Regions from separate parts of the Nonomuraea maheshkhaliensis genome, predicted to be linked through region 3. Evidence: riboswitches for the same ligand, from Rfam matches in the RefSeq annotation. Region 3 holds a riboswitch; each other region holds the start of a gene.
What was found. A riboswitch is a leader RNA that binds a small molecule or an ion and turns the genes downstream of it on or off. The one in region 3 is predicted to bind cyclic di-AMP.

Region 1 (4,271 bases), on a different contig from region 3:
GGTGGACGGCCTGCCGATCGCCTGCGACCTGGAGAGCCGTACCGGCGAGCAGATCGCGGCGCTGTCGGCGGCGCTGCTCGCGATGAGCAGGCGGATGCTGGTCATCACCGGCCAGGGGGCCCTGGAGGAGACGCTCATCTCCGGCACCGCCGGTTTCGTGGCCTTCTACGCCGCCGGCCCCACCATCGTCCTCACGGTCCTGGCCGGACCCGGCGCGAACGTCGGGCTGCTGCGGCTGGAGGGCAGGAAGACGGCCGCCGCGGTGGCCGCCGTCGCAGCACGCAAACACTGAGCGGAACCCGTTCAGAACACGACAAGGGAGGAAGAAACATGGCCGGAATGGACGTCTCTCTCAAGGAGATGATGAGCATCGACGGCACGGTCGGCGCGGCCATCGTCGATCACGGCAGCGGCATGGCGCTGGGCACGCTGGGCGGCTCCAAGGACCTCGACCTCCAGATCGCCGCGGCCGGCAACACCGAGGTGGTCAAGGCCAAACTCCGCACGATGGACTCGCTCGGGCTCAAGGAGAGCATCGAGGACATCCTGATCTCGCTGGGCACCCAGTACCACATCATCCGCCCGATCACCGGGCGCGGCGGCAAGGGGCTGTTCCTCTACCTCGCGCTCGACCGCTCGCGCGCCAACCTGGCGCTCGCCCGGCACCAGTTGCGGGGCATCGAGGAGAAGCTGGAGATCTGACAGCGCCGTGGCCCGCGCGCGGCGCGGGCCACGGCTCGCCGCCTCAGGCGGAGGTCAGTTTGGTGATCTCGGCGGTGAAGGCGGGCCAGAGCTCGCGCGGCAGGTCGTGCCCCATGCCGGGGTAGGTCACCAGCCGCGCTCCCGGGACGGCCGCCGCCGTCGCCCGGCCGCCGGCCACGGGGACGAGCGGGTCGGCCTCGCCGTGCAGCACCAGCGTCGGCACGCGCACCCCCTTCAGCCCCTCCGTACGGTCGCCCGACGCCATGATGGCGGCGAACTGCCTGGCCGTGCCCGCCGGGTCGAAGCTGCGGTCGAAGGAACGCCCGGCCATCTCCGTGATCCGCTCGCGATCCAGCTCGTAGCCGGGCGAGCCGATGACCGCCCACCGCTCCACCGCCTGCTCAAGCGCCGACTCGCGGTCGGCGGGCGGGCGGCCCATGAGCGCCGCGGAGGCGGCCTCCGTGGGCGGGGCGACGGACGGGGCGGGGGTGGACATGATCGAGGTCAGGGTCAGCACCCGCTCGGAGTGGCGGATGGTCAGCGCCTGGGCGATCATGCCGCCCATCGAGGCCCCCACCACGTGGGCGGACGGCCAGCCGAGCACGTCCATGAGGGCCGCGGCGTCGTCGGCCATGTCGTCCAGCAGGTAGGGGGCGGGCGCTCCCGCCGCGGGCACGCCCGCGTCGTGGAAGTGGGTGGACAGCCCCACGTCGCGGTTGTCGTACCGGACGACGTGGTGCCCCTGCTCCGCGAGGAGCTCACAGAGCCCTTCGTCCCATTGGATCAGCTGGGCGCCGAGGCCCATGATGAGGAGCAGGGGCCGGCCCTGCGGTGAGCCGAAGCTCTCGTAGGCGATGTCGATGCCGTTCGCGGCTGCGCGGTTGGTCACGAAGACCAGAATGACATTCTGGTCTTGACTCCGCAAAGGCGGACGTCGGGGGTCAGCCCTGGGATCAGCTCTGAGCCTCGTCCTGCGGCGGGGTGGCCGGGTTGTGGTCACGCTCGGCCCACGCGCGGGTCGAGAACGGGACCGGGTAGTTCTTCTTGCCCGGGCCGTCGCCCCACTTGGTGATGACGTAGTCGATCTCGATGTGGCCCTGGCCGCCGACGCCGTCCACGCCCAGCGTGCTGGAGTTGAACCGGCCGCCGGTCAGCTCGGCGAAGGTCTTGGCGTCGAGGTCGAGCATGATGCCCCGGTTGGAGGGCTCACCGGGGCCGCGGTCGCCCACGAAGAAGGGCAGCTTCTTGCCCTTGTACATCACGTACCCCTCGGTCATGAGGGGCCAGCTGGGGCTGGCGGCCAGCCCTTTCTGCATGGGCTTGCCACTGGCGGGGAGGCCGGTGTCGCCGGCGCGGCCCGAGGCGTCGTCCCAGAAGTACGAGGCCGTGGTGGAGCCCTTGAGCAGGACCTTCTCGTCCGTGCCGGTGGCGGCGTGAGCGGCCGGGCCGGCGATGGTCAGCGTGCCGATGGCGATTGCGGTAAGGAGGGTGAGGGAACGCAGGCCAGAACGGGCAGACATGAAAAGGTAAACCCTTCGCGAGGGGACAAGGGAGTTTGCGCCCATGGGGGAATGGCGCGTAGCGGGAAATCACCTGACGTCGCTACGCGATACGCAAAATGACGAGCCTTTGGAGAAGGGGGCCGCTCTAGTAGGCGGCCGGCACGCGGTCCGGGGGTGTGACACGCTGATGCATGGGGTATTCGGTCCTCTCCATCACGCCTACCGGGTTAGCTGACGGGTTCGGGCGTGGAGATGCCCTACCGGCGTGTGGCCGGATTCACCCCATGAGGTGGGTCCCCGGTTCCCTGGGTTCGGGATTCGGCGCCAGTCGGCAGTCTCTTTGGGTAAGGACTAGGTCACCGGCTGGTAATGGCCGTTACTCTAACTATGGAAACGGACATACGCAAACGTTCCACCACGAACAGGTCGAAAGATCTACCTTCGTCCGGGAATGAAGAAGGGGGCACGGGCATGCCGTACCCCCTCGGATTTTTCCGCCTCAGCCGCCGCTCTTGCGCCTGAACGATCTCTTACTCGCAGCCGGACCGTGCGCCCCGTGGATCTTCGAAGGGTCGACGCCCCTGCCACCCGCGCCCGAGCCCGCGGCCTGGCTGCGCTTGCGCTCCAGTGCCTCGCGGAACTTGCGCTTCATCTCGTCCTCGGGAGTTTCGCTGACTTCCGGCTCCGGTGTATCCGCCATGAGGACCTCCAAGGTGTTGGGGACACTGACAGCTTCGCATGACACCGCTTACGACGCGAAACCGGCCTCGAGGCGGTTCAGGCACGGCAACCCTCACCGCTCTCCGGACGCGGTGAAGGCCAGCAGCCGGAACACCGGATCGGCGGCGCCGTCGCGCCCCTGGCCGTGCCCCGCGAACCGGGCCTCACCGCTGAGCACCAGCCCGTGCCCGGCGGCCACCTCGACCACGAGTTCGGCCCGGTCCGGCGGATCCTGCCGCCCGCCGGGCCCGTGCGCGGCCCGCTTGTCGACCGTCGTGACGAACACTCCCCCGGGCCGCAGCACCCGAGCGGCCTCGGCGATCACCGGGCGGGCGTCGTCGAGCAGGTGGAGCAGCCAGATCGTGGTGACCGCGTCGACCGAGCGGTCACGCACGGGAAGCCGGCGCCCGTCGCCCAGGACCACGTCGATCCGGCCGGCGGCCACCCCGGCCATCCCGGCCGAGGCGTCCACACCGAGCACGCGCAGCCCGAGCCCGGCCAACTCCCGGCTCACCAGGCCGGTGCCGCAGGCGATGTCGAGCAGCGTCCCCTCGCCGGGCAGGCCGTGCGCGGCCTGGCCGGCGAGCATGCCCGTGCCGACCAGATCGTGCACGGCCTGGGCCGCTGCTCTGGCGCGGGGAAGGCCGCCGCGGCTTTCGTCGTAGGAGGCGGCCTCGCGGTCGTAGTTGAGCACGGTTTCAGGGTAAAGGGGTTCCTTTGCGTTCCTGGTGTTGCTTTGGAGCGGTCCAGGATAGGGATACGCCAATGAGACTCCTCGGTCGTGACCTCGCGATGGATCTGGGAGCCGCGAGCACGCGGATCTACGCCAGACGCAAGGGCATCGTGCTCGACGAGCCCTCCGCCGTCATGTGTGACGGCCGGACGGGCAAGGTCATCGGGTACGGCGTGGAAGCCGCCGCACTGGGCGGGGGCGGGCGTACGTGCTGGCCGGTCAGCGGCGGGCTGCCCGCCGACACCGAGCTGGCCCGGCGCATGATCCGGCACTTCCTGCGCAAGGTGCACTGGCATCCGTACGCCCGCCCGCGCGTGGTCATGGCGTTGCCCGCCGACTCCACCCCGATCGACCGGGCGGCGCTGCGTGACATCGCCTACGAGGCGGAGGCGCGGACGGTGCAGCTCGTCCCGCACGCCCTGGCCGCCGCGCTGGGGGCCGGGATGGAGCTGAACGACTGCGCCGGGCACATGGTGATCGACATCGGCCGGGACGCGGCGCGGATCGCGGTGCTGTCCGGGGAGTCGGTGGTGGCGGCCGGTTCTGTGCCGTACGGGGGACAGGCCGTCAACCGGGCCATCGCCCGCTTCGTCGAGCGCGAGCACGGGCTGCTG
Region 2 (4,271 bases), on a different contig from region 3:
TGATCTACTTCGACCGGCGGGACGACGCCGACAGGAGCGCGATCGACCGGCGGACGCTCGACCCCCGGCCGGTGGCCTCCGAGCTGCGCTACGACCCGCTGACCGAGGAGTGGATCGCGGTCGCGGGGCACCGGCAGACGCGTACGTTCCTGCCGACCGGCGGCACGTCGGAGTGCCCGCTGTGCCCGTCGTCGGACGAGCGGTCGACGGAGATCCCGGCGCACGACTACGACGTGGTGGTGTTCGAGAACCGCTTCCCCTCTTTCTCCACAAATTTCGGGACTTATCAGGAGGTGGGCGGACTGAGCGAGGTCCGTCCGGGCGTGGGGAGGTGTGAGGTGGTGTGCTTCACCTCCGACCACTCCTCCTCCTTCTCCAGGCTCTCCGACGCCCAGGTGGAGCTGGTCATGGAGGCGTGGGCCGACCGCACGGCCGAGCTCTCCGGGATCGACGGCGTGGAGCAGGTCTTCTGCTTCGAGAACCGGGGCGAGGAGATCGGCATCACGCTCGCCCATCCGCACGGCCAGATCTACGCCTACCCGTACGTCACGCCCAAGGCCAAGCTGCAACTCGGCGCGGCTGCCCGCCATCGGGGGCCGGGCAACCTGTTCGCCGACGTGCTGGCGGCCGAGCGGGCTGCGGGGACGCGGGTGGTGGCCGCCAACGAGCTGTGGACGGCGTTCGTGCCGGCCGCCGCGCGCTGGCCGTTCGAGGTGCACGTGTATCCGCACCGGCAGGTGCCGGACCTGGCGGCGCTCACGGAGGAGGAGCGGGCGGCGTTCGCCCCCCTCTACACCTCGGTGCTGCGGGCCTTCGACGGGCTGTTCGGCGTGGTGATGCCGTACATCTCGGCCTGGCACCAGGCGCCCGTACGCCAGGACAGGGAGCTGGCCTACCTGCACCTGGAGCTGTTCAGCATCCGGCGGGCGCCGAACAAGCTGAAGTTCCTGGCCGGCTCGGAGTCGGCGATGGGCGCCTTCGTCAACGACGTGCTGCCGGAGGAGGCGGCGCGCATGCTTCGATCACAAGTAGATCACTAATTGATTTCCTCTTAAGGTCGCATGACTCGTGATCTACCACTAATATCCCCATAAGCACCGGCCATAACAGCCGTCGCTTGCCTAATCCCGGGCGCGTGGCCCGGGAGCCGGGGACCCGAAACCGCACCTGGGGTGAATCCGCTTCGGTGGTAGGGCGCACTCCCATGCCCGAACCCGTCAGCTAACCCGGCCGGCAGAGGGAGAGGAACACCTACGTGGCGGCTTCGTCCCCCGCGACTCTTGCCATCGGTCTGATCACCGCCGCCGCCGTCGCCGTCCTTCCGGCGATTCCGGCGTCCGCCGCCCCCAAACCCTCGGAGGCGAAGCTCCGGGCGCAGCTCAAACAGCTCAACACCAAGGTCGACAAGCTCATCGAGAAGTACAACCTCAGGCGCGTCGAGCTGGCCAAGGCCCAGCAGGCCGCCGAGGCGGCCAAGGCCAGGCTGGCCACCGCCGAGCAGACGCTGGCCACGGCCGAGCAGCGGGTCGCCGAGATCGCCCGCCTGCGTTACCAGAACGCCGATCCTTCGCTCCCCTTCCTGATGACCCCCGAGCGCGGCAGCAGCGCCGCCCTGCTCGAACAGCTGACGGCCGAGCAGCAGGCGGTCGTGCAGAGCGTGGCCAAGGCCAAGGACGACAAGGAGAAGGCCAGCAAGGAGGCCGCCGCCCTGGCGACCAGGATCAAGGCCGACGCGGCCGAGGTGGACAGTCAGCGCGACGACGCCGAGAAGGTCATCGACGACATCGAGGACAAGCTCAAGGATCTGGTGCCGTTCGCGACGGGCCGCAACTCCGACGGTTCGTGGGCGCCGCAACTGCCGTCCGGCCCTGACCACATCACCCCGCGGACGCGGCTGATGAAGGCCCAGGTGGCCAAGAACTTCGCGCTGCCGTTCTCCGTGGGCTGCTTCCGCGCGGGCGCGAGCGGCGAGCACCCGCTGGGCCGGGCCTGCGACTTCATGATGAGCACGGGCGGCTCGATGCCGTCGGCGGCCAACAACGCCCTCGGCGACCGGCTGGCGGACTGGGCGCTGGCGAACAAGGGCAAGCTGGGCGTCAAGTACGTGATCTGGAAGCAGCGGATCAACCACGGGTCGGGCTGGCGAACGATGTCGAACCGCGGCAGCATCACCGAGAACCACTTCGACCACGTGCACATCTCGATGAACTGACGCCGGGAAAGCCGAACGGGGCCCCTGCCGAGGAGACGGCACGGGCCCCGCGTCATGTTCAGGGGGCGTCAGTTGGTCAGCGTGAGCGGGTTGACCAGGTCGGCGTAGACGAGCAGACCGGCCATGATCATCATCACGATCGCGAGCGCGTACGTCAGCGGCAGCACCTTGGCGATGTCGACGTAGGCCGGCTCCGGCCGCTTCATGACCTTGGCGTACGCCCGCTTGATGCCCTCCCACAGGCCCCCGGCGACGTGACCGCCGTCGAGCGGCAGCAGCGGGATGAGGTTGAACATGCCGATCGCCAGGTTGAAGCCGGCCAGCAGGTTGACGAAGATGGCGATCTTCTTCTCGGTGGACAGGTCGGAGGCGAGGATCTCGCCGCCCATGCGGCCAGCGCCGACCACGCCCACCGGGCCCTCGGGGTCGCGCTCGTCGCCGGAGAAGGCCGCGTGCCAGACGCCGACCATCTTCTCCGGCAGGTTGAGCAGCGAGCCCGCCACCCGGGCGGTCAGCTCGCCCATGTAGCCGACGACCTGGCCGAGGCTCTGCTTCTCCATGACCTCGGTGGGCAGCACGCCGAGGAAGCCGACGTTCTTGTCGATCTTCTCGGGGTCTTCGAGGTTGGGCCGGTCCTGGGCGATGAGCGTGACGCTGAGCGTCATCGGCTTGCCGTCGCGCTCGATGCCGAGTCGCACCGGGCCGGGGCCGTGGGAGCGGATCAGGCGGGTGGCGTCGTCCCAGGAGCCGATCTTCTGGCCGTCGAAGGAGACCATGCGGTCACCGGGCTTCATGCCGGCCTGGGCGGCGGGCGTCAGCTTGTCGCCGGGCGCGCACTGGGCGCGCTGCTCGGAGATCGGGATCACGCAGGTGTGGGTCTCGGGCGAGACGATCGGGGCCCAGGCGGGCAGGCCGATGCCGACCAGCAGGATGCTGAAGAAGACGAAGGCGAGCACGAAGTTCATCGCCGGGCCGCCGGACATGATGATGACCTTCTGCCACCACTTCTTGCGGTAGAAGACGCGGTCTTCGTCGCCCGGCCGCACCTCTTCCTGCGCGGCGTCGCGGGCCGACTCGATCAGGCCCTGCCACGGGCCCGTGGCGGTGCTCCTGAGCTTGCCCGGCTCGTCGCCGGGGCGGGGCGGGAGCATGCCGATCATGCGGATGTAGCCGCCGAACGGGATCCACTTGATGCCGTATTCGGTCTCGCCCTTGCGCCGCGACCACGCCGTGGAGCCGAAACCCACCATGTACTGGGTCACCCTGACGCCGAAGATCTTGGCCGGCACCAGGTGGCCGAGCTCGTGCAGCGCGATGGAGACCATCAGACCGAGGAGGAAGAGGATGATCCCCACGACGTAGAGCCAGTTCATCGAGGTGTGCTCCCGGCAGACGACAGGACAGACGAAGGGTCCGACAGCCCCAGAGTAGTCGAACTCGCCACACCGTACGGCTTACCGGTTCCGACGGGCATTGACAGTGCGCGATCAAGCGATCACGCTGGGAGAACGACGGAGGGGGACGTCTTGATCCGCATACTGATCGCCGAGCACCTGCCCTTGGTGCGCCGTGGCCTGCTCGTCACCCTGGCGGCCGAGCCTGGCCTGCGGGTCGTCGCCGAGGCGGGGCACGCTCAGGAGGCGGTGAGCGCGGCGCGGGCGGCCGCGGCCGACGTGGCGGTGGTCGATCTCGACCTGCCCGGGGAGCCCGCGGCTGCGGATTCGCTGGCCGAGCACGTGCCAGGGTGCGGGGTGCTGCTGCTGTCGGCCGCGCCCAACCCCGCGCAGGTGCGCGCGGCCCTGGCCGGCGCCGCATTGGGCTTCATGAGCCTGTGCGTGCCGCCTGAGCGGCTGGCCGAGGGCATCCGGCAGGTGGCGGCCGGGCGGCGGGCCATCGAGGCCGAGCTCGCCGTGGCCGCCCTCGAGTGCGCGACCAACCCGCTGACCCGGAGGGAGCTCGACGTGCTGCGGGCCGCGGCGGGCGGGGCTCGTTCGACGGAGATCGCCGACGAGTTGTTCCTGTCGGTGGGGACCGTACGCAATCATCTGTCGCGCATCAT
Region 3 (4,271 bases):
GCGCTCGGCCAGCTCCAGCAGTTCGGTGCGGAGCGGGCCCGGCCGCATCGGGGTGAAGTCGTTGAAGATCGGCTCGAACACCACCGGATAGACGAACGACGCCGCCACCGTCAGCGCGAACGCGCCCGCCGCCGCCGGGATCCACCAGCGCCTGACCCTGCGGGCCAGCGCCATCAGGGCCAGCAGCATCACGCAGAGCAGCAACGCCTCCACGCCCATGCTCTTCAGCCGGTCCCCCGCCCAGCTCGACCAGTTCTGGACCGACAGGCCGTAGTCGCGCAGGATCGTCTCGTACCAGACGCCCAGCGGCCACCTGACCAGCTCGGTGATCGCGGTGATCAGCACGACGCCGAGGATCACCCGCAGCCACCACGGGCCTTTCAGCCGCCCTGTCACCTTCGCGCCGAACGGGGTGGCGACGAGGAGGCCGGCGAAGACGAGGGTGAGGGCGAGCGAGAGGTAGGCGGGCAGGCTGGTGACCGCGTCGAACGCGCGCGCCTTCGCGATCTGGGCGGCGGTGAAGTCGCGGGACGGGTCCGGCGGCCCGCCGGTCAGCGCCTGCCAAGGCGTGCTGAACGCGGCCACGGCCAGGACGGCGAGGCCGAGCAGCACGAGCGTGATCGCCGCCGGCCGCCCGAGGCCGCCGCCGGAATCCGGCTCCCGCTCCCCCACAGCTCCCTCCTCCCCTCCGTACGGCCTGCCACGCGTCTCTCCAGCGCCAGCGGGCCCTGGGGCGGGCTGTGGGACGAATTCCGGGGCGGAGGTGGTGTCGCCGGGTCCGGGTGGGTTCGTGGCGGTCACCGCCGTCGTGGCGGCGTCCGGGGGCTCGTCCCGCCTCGGTGAGTCCTCCGCGTCCTGCCGTTCGCTCATCTGGCTCCCCTTCACCCGAGCTGATCCCGCACGTACGCGCGCCACCGTGCCGTCAGTGTGGCGACCGTGAGTCCCCGCGCGGCGAGCGCCCGGTCGGCGCCTGTCGTCCTGGCCGCGCGGTAGAGCCTCACCAGCGTCTCCTCGCCGAACCGGTCGGCGAGGAAGCGACACGCCAGCCACGCCTCCTGGTACGCGCGCGCCGGCCGCGCCGGGTCCCGGCCGTCCGCCGCGAAGTCCGCGGAGCCGGGCAGCGCGTCCGGCAGGCGTCCCGCGCGCACCTCGGCGGCCAGTTCGGCGGCGACGGTCGTCACGGGCAGCCCGGCGTCGCGGTAGCCCACGTAGTCGGCGAACCCTTCGTACAGCCAGATCGGGAGCCCGTCGGTGCCCGCTGCGACGTGGGTGAGCTCGTGGGCGAGCACGACGTCCTTGCCGGTGGGGGTGAGGGTGGCGAAGAGCTCGGGAACGACGATCACGCGCCCGCCGTCCGCCATCGCGGCCAGCCCGTCGACCCGGGCCACGCGCGCCAGGCGGGCGGCCTCCTGGGCGGAATCCGGCACGATCACCAGCGGGCGCACCGGCCTGCCGAGCACTCGGGCGACCCTGAGCCCCGCCCTGTCGGCCCTCACCGCCAGCTCCTCCAGCCCGCCGCCACCGCTGCCGCCGCCGTCCTTGCCGTCCCCGCCCTTGCCGCCGCCCTTGTCGTCGTCCGCAGCGCCGCGGGCGTCTTCACCGCCGCTACTGGCGCCGGAGCCCACGACCGTGGAGAGCCGTCCGCGGCGGATCACCGTGCCGCGGCCCGGCCAGAGGTCGCGCGCCTCCGGGGGAAGGATCGGGGAGTCGTGGAGCGGCGCGCCGCCGGAGGCGATGAGCAGCAGGCAGGCCACCACGGCTCGTCGGCTCACCTGCTCGGACACGAAGCCCGATCGTAGCCGGACCCGCACGGACTTCATCCCGGCCGAGCCGGCGCCGCCCTCACCGGCCCGGTCCGCACCGCCGTTCCGGCCGCCCGGCCCGTCGGGGGCGCCATCGGGACGTGCCATGGGGTCTTGTACGTGCCTGGTGGGTGGCCGTAGGTGCGCTGTGAGGGCCGGGGACGAGCCGCGGATGGGCCGGGGACGGGCCGTGGGCGGCCCTGGACGTGCGAGAGCCCCGTCCGGATCCGGGAAGGCTTTCCGTGGATCCGGGCGGGGCTTCTTCACATGCCGGGACGGACCGCGCCGACGAATGACGACCGGCGCCAACCGCCCAGCTTGTCGATGCGCACCCGTTCGCCTGTCCGAGGCGAGTGGATCATCTTGCCCTTGCCGACGTACATGCCGACGTGGCCGAGCCCGTTGAAGAACATGAGATCACCGGGCTTCAACTGCCGCCAGGAGATCTTGTTCCTGATGCGGGCGAACTGGCTGCTCGCCACCCGCGGGAGCTTCACTCCGGCTCGCTTCCAGGCGAACTGGACGAGACCGGAGCAGTCAAACGAACCAGGTCCTGTGGCTCCGTACCGGTACGGGTCACCGATCTGGTTCTTGGCCACGGCGACGGCCTTGCGGGCCTTCGCTTGCTGCCGAGCGACCTTGGCTGCCCTTCGCTGGGCGGCCGTGACCTTCTTCGAGGTCTTGGCGGTGGTTTCCGCCTTCACCGTCGTGACGGTCGATTCGCTCGTCGTCTCCGCCTGAGCCGTCGGAGCAAGGAGGATGGCACCTCCGGCCGTCACGGTCATGGTGAGCGCTACGCCACTCAGGGCAAGGCGGGACAGACGGGGGTTATGCAGGGAGCTGGACAGGATTTCTCCTTGTGTCTTCCACGAACGCCTACCGGGTTAGCTGACGGATTCGGGCCTGGAAGTCGCCCTACGGCGCGATACGCGCGCCGATTCACCCCTGATCCCTGGGGAAACGTGGGATCGCTGGGTCCCCGGCTCCGTGCCTCCTGGCTGCACGGATTCGGCAGGTCGAAGCCCCGGTGAAATGACATGGGGATATCGGGGAACGACCGGCGGATTTCTATCTGTCGCACATCGGGAGGGGACCGATGCGGGTTCGCGGGGCCATGGCTTGTGCACCGCGACGACGCCAGAAGCTACGCCGGAAGTTCAAGGATCGGCAAAGCGTGAGCCCGGCTGTAAAGATCAGACAGAGGACTTTGTCAGATTCGAAACCCCTGCTGGAACACCAGGTTATGTTATGGAAATGTGACCCTGCTCACACTTGTGCGAGCCCAAGATTGTCAGGCCCAAGTTGTCGCTTATGTCACAGATTTCCCGCTTAAATCACGCGTTCGGGGCCCGGGAGCGCTCCCGGGACTTCTGACCGGCTTGAGGGACAGTCGCGGCAGATTTCCGGATATGTACGGCGGCGGCCGTAGGCATCGGCACAGGCCGCGAGGCGATTCCAAAACGCGACTCCGCCTCGTGAACGATGATCCATAGTAGGAAGAGGCGGAAAAAATCCCGCCGCCGGCCGAGAGCGGCCGGACGACGGGACAGGAAACCAGTCGCTACGGACGCACGGCCCCCACCAGCGTGCTGCCGTACGACGAGAGCTTGACCACCTTGACGACGTCACCCGTCTGCGGCGCGTGCACGATCTGCCCGTTGCCCGCGTAGATGCTGACGTGCCCGAGCCCCGCGCTGAAGATGAGGTCACCGGGCTGCAGCGACTTGAGGTCCACCTTGCGGTTGGCCCCCCACGCCCACTGCTGCCACGTCGTACGGGGCAGCGAGACCCCGGCCGCCCGCCAGGCCGCCTGGGTCAGCCCCGAGCAGTCGTACGAGCTCGGCCCCGTGGCGCCGAACCGGTACGGCTTGCCCACCTGCGCGAACGCGAACCGCAGCACCGCAGCCGCGCTGCCCGAGGCGGGGCCGGTGTACTTCAGGCCCACGCTGTTGGGGTTGCCCGGGTTGTAGGCCCCCAGTTTCTCCAGCAGCTTCTTCTGGTCCTTGATCAGCTTGAGGATCTCCGCGCGTTCCTTCTCGACGGCGTCGCGCTCCTTGTCTGCGTCCTGCAGCGCCTTCTGCGCCTTGCCCCGCTCGACCTTCAGGCCCCGGTTCTCCCGGTCGAAGGCCGCCAGCTTCTCGGCCTTCTCCTGCGAGACCTGCCCGGCCAGGGCCAGCCCGGCGAGCATGTCCTGCGGGTTGGGCGAGCCGAAGATGCCGGGCCACGAGGTGACGTCGTTGCCGGCCTGATAGCTGGAGACCGCCATGCCGACGACCTCGGCCCGCAGGTCCGCGACCGTGGCCAGCTTGCGCTTGTAGCTCGCGTTGAGCTCGCCGTACGTGGACTTGGCCTTCTTGTAGCGCTCGGTCGCCGTGTTGTAGCGGTCGACGACCTTGTCGGCCTTGTCGTTGAGCTTGTCGAGCTTGGCCTTCGCCTGCGCGAGCGTGGGTTTGGGGTCAGCCGTGGCCG

Region 1: it holds a riboswitch for cyclic di-AMP, as region 3 does, so the genes downstream of both, ABFX54_RS39620 (hypothetical protein) here and ABFX54_RS42460 (C40 family peptidase) in region 3, are expected to answer to the same signal.
Region 2: it holds a riboswitch for cyclic di-AMP, as region 3 does, so the genes downstream of both, ABFX54_RS23990 (coiled-coil domain-containing protein) here and ABFX54_RS42460 (C40 family peptidase) in region 3, are expected to answer to the same signal.

What each region holds. Positions count from the first base shown of each region.
Region 1 is NZ_BAAAMU010000086.1:36,011-40,281, forward strand. It holds gene ABFX54_RS39605 (roadblock/LC7 domain-containing protein) at 1-292, shown strand, start outside; gene ABFX54_RS39610 (hypothetical protein) at 331-702, shown strand; gene ABFX54_RS39615 (alpha/beta fold hydrolase) at 746-1,591, opposite strand; gene ABFX54_RS39620 (hypothetical protein) at 1,656-2,222, opposite strand; cyclic di-AMP (ydaO/yuaA leader) riboswitch at 2,406-2,538, opposite strand; gene ABFX54_RS39625 (DUF5302 domain-containing protein) at 2,704-2,904, opposite strand; gene ABFX54_RS39630 (class I SAM-dependent methyltransferase) at 2,998-3,618, opposite strand; gene ABFX54_RS39635 (rod shape-determining protein) at 3,690-4,271, shown strand, end outside.
Region 2 is NZ_BAAAMU010000035.1:72,253-76,523, reverse strand. It holds gene galT (galactose-1-phosphate uridylyltransferase) at 1-1,040, shown strand, start outside; cyclic di-AMP (ydaO/yuaA leader) riboswitch at 1,109-1,250, shown strand; gene ABFX54_RS23990 (coiled-coil domain-containing protein) at 1,256-2,212, shown strand; gene ABFX54_RS23985 (M50 family metallopeptidase) at 2,281-3,585, opposite strand; gene ABFX54_RS23980 (response regulator transcription factor) at 3,739-4,271, shown strand, end outside.
Region 3 is NZ_BAAAMU010000102.1:748-5,018, reverse strand. It holds gene ABFX54_RS42470 (M48 family metallopeptidase) at 1-672, opposite strand, end outside; gene ABFX54_RS42465 (gluzincin family metallopeptidase) at 882-1,910, opposite strand; gene ABFX54_RS42460 (C40 family peptidase) at 2,066-2,587, opposite strand; cyclic di-AMP (ydaO/yuaA leader) riboswitch at 2,661-2,826, opposite strand; gene ABFX54_RS42455 (C40 family peptidase) at 3,364-4,271, opposite strand, start outside.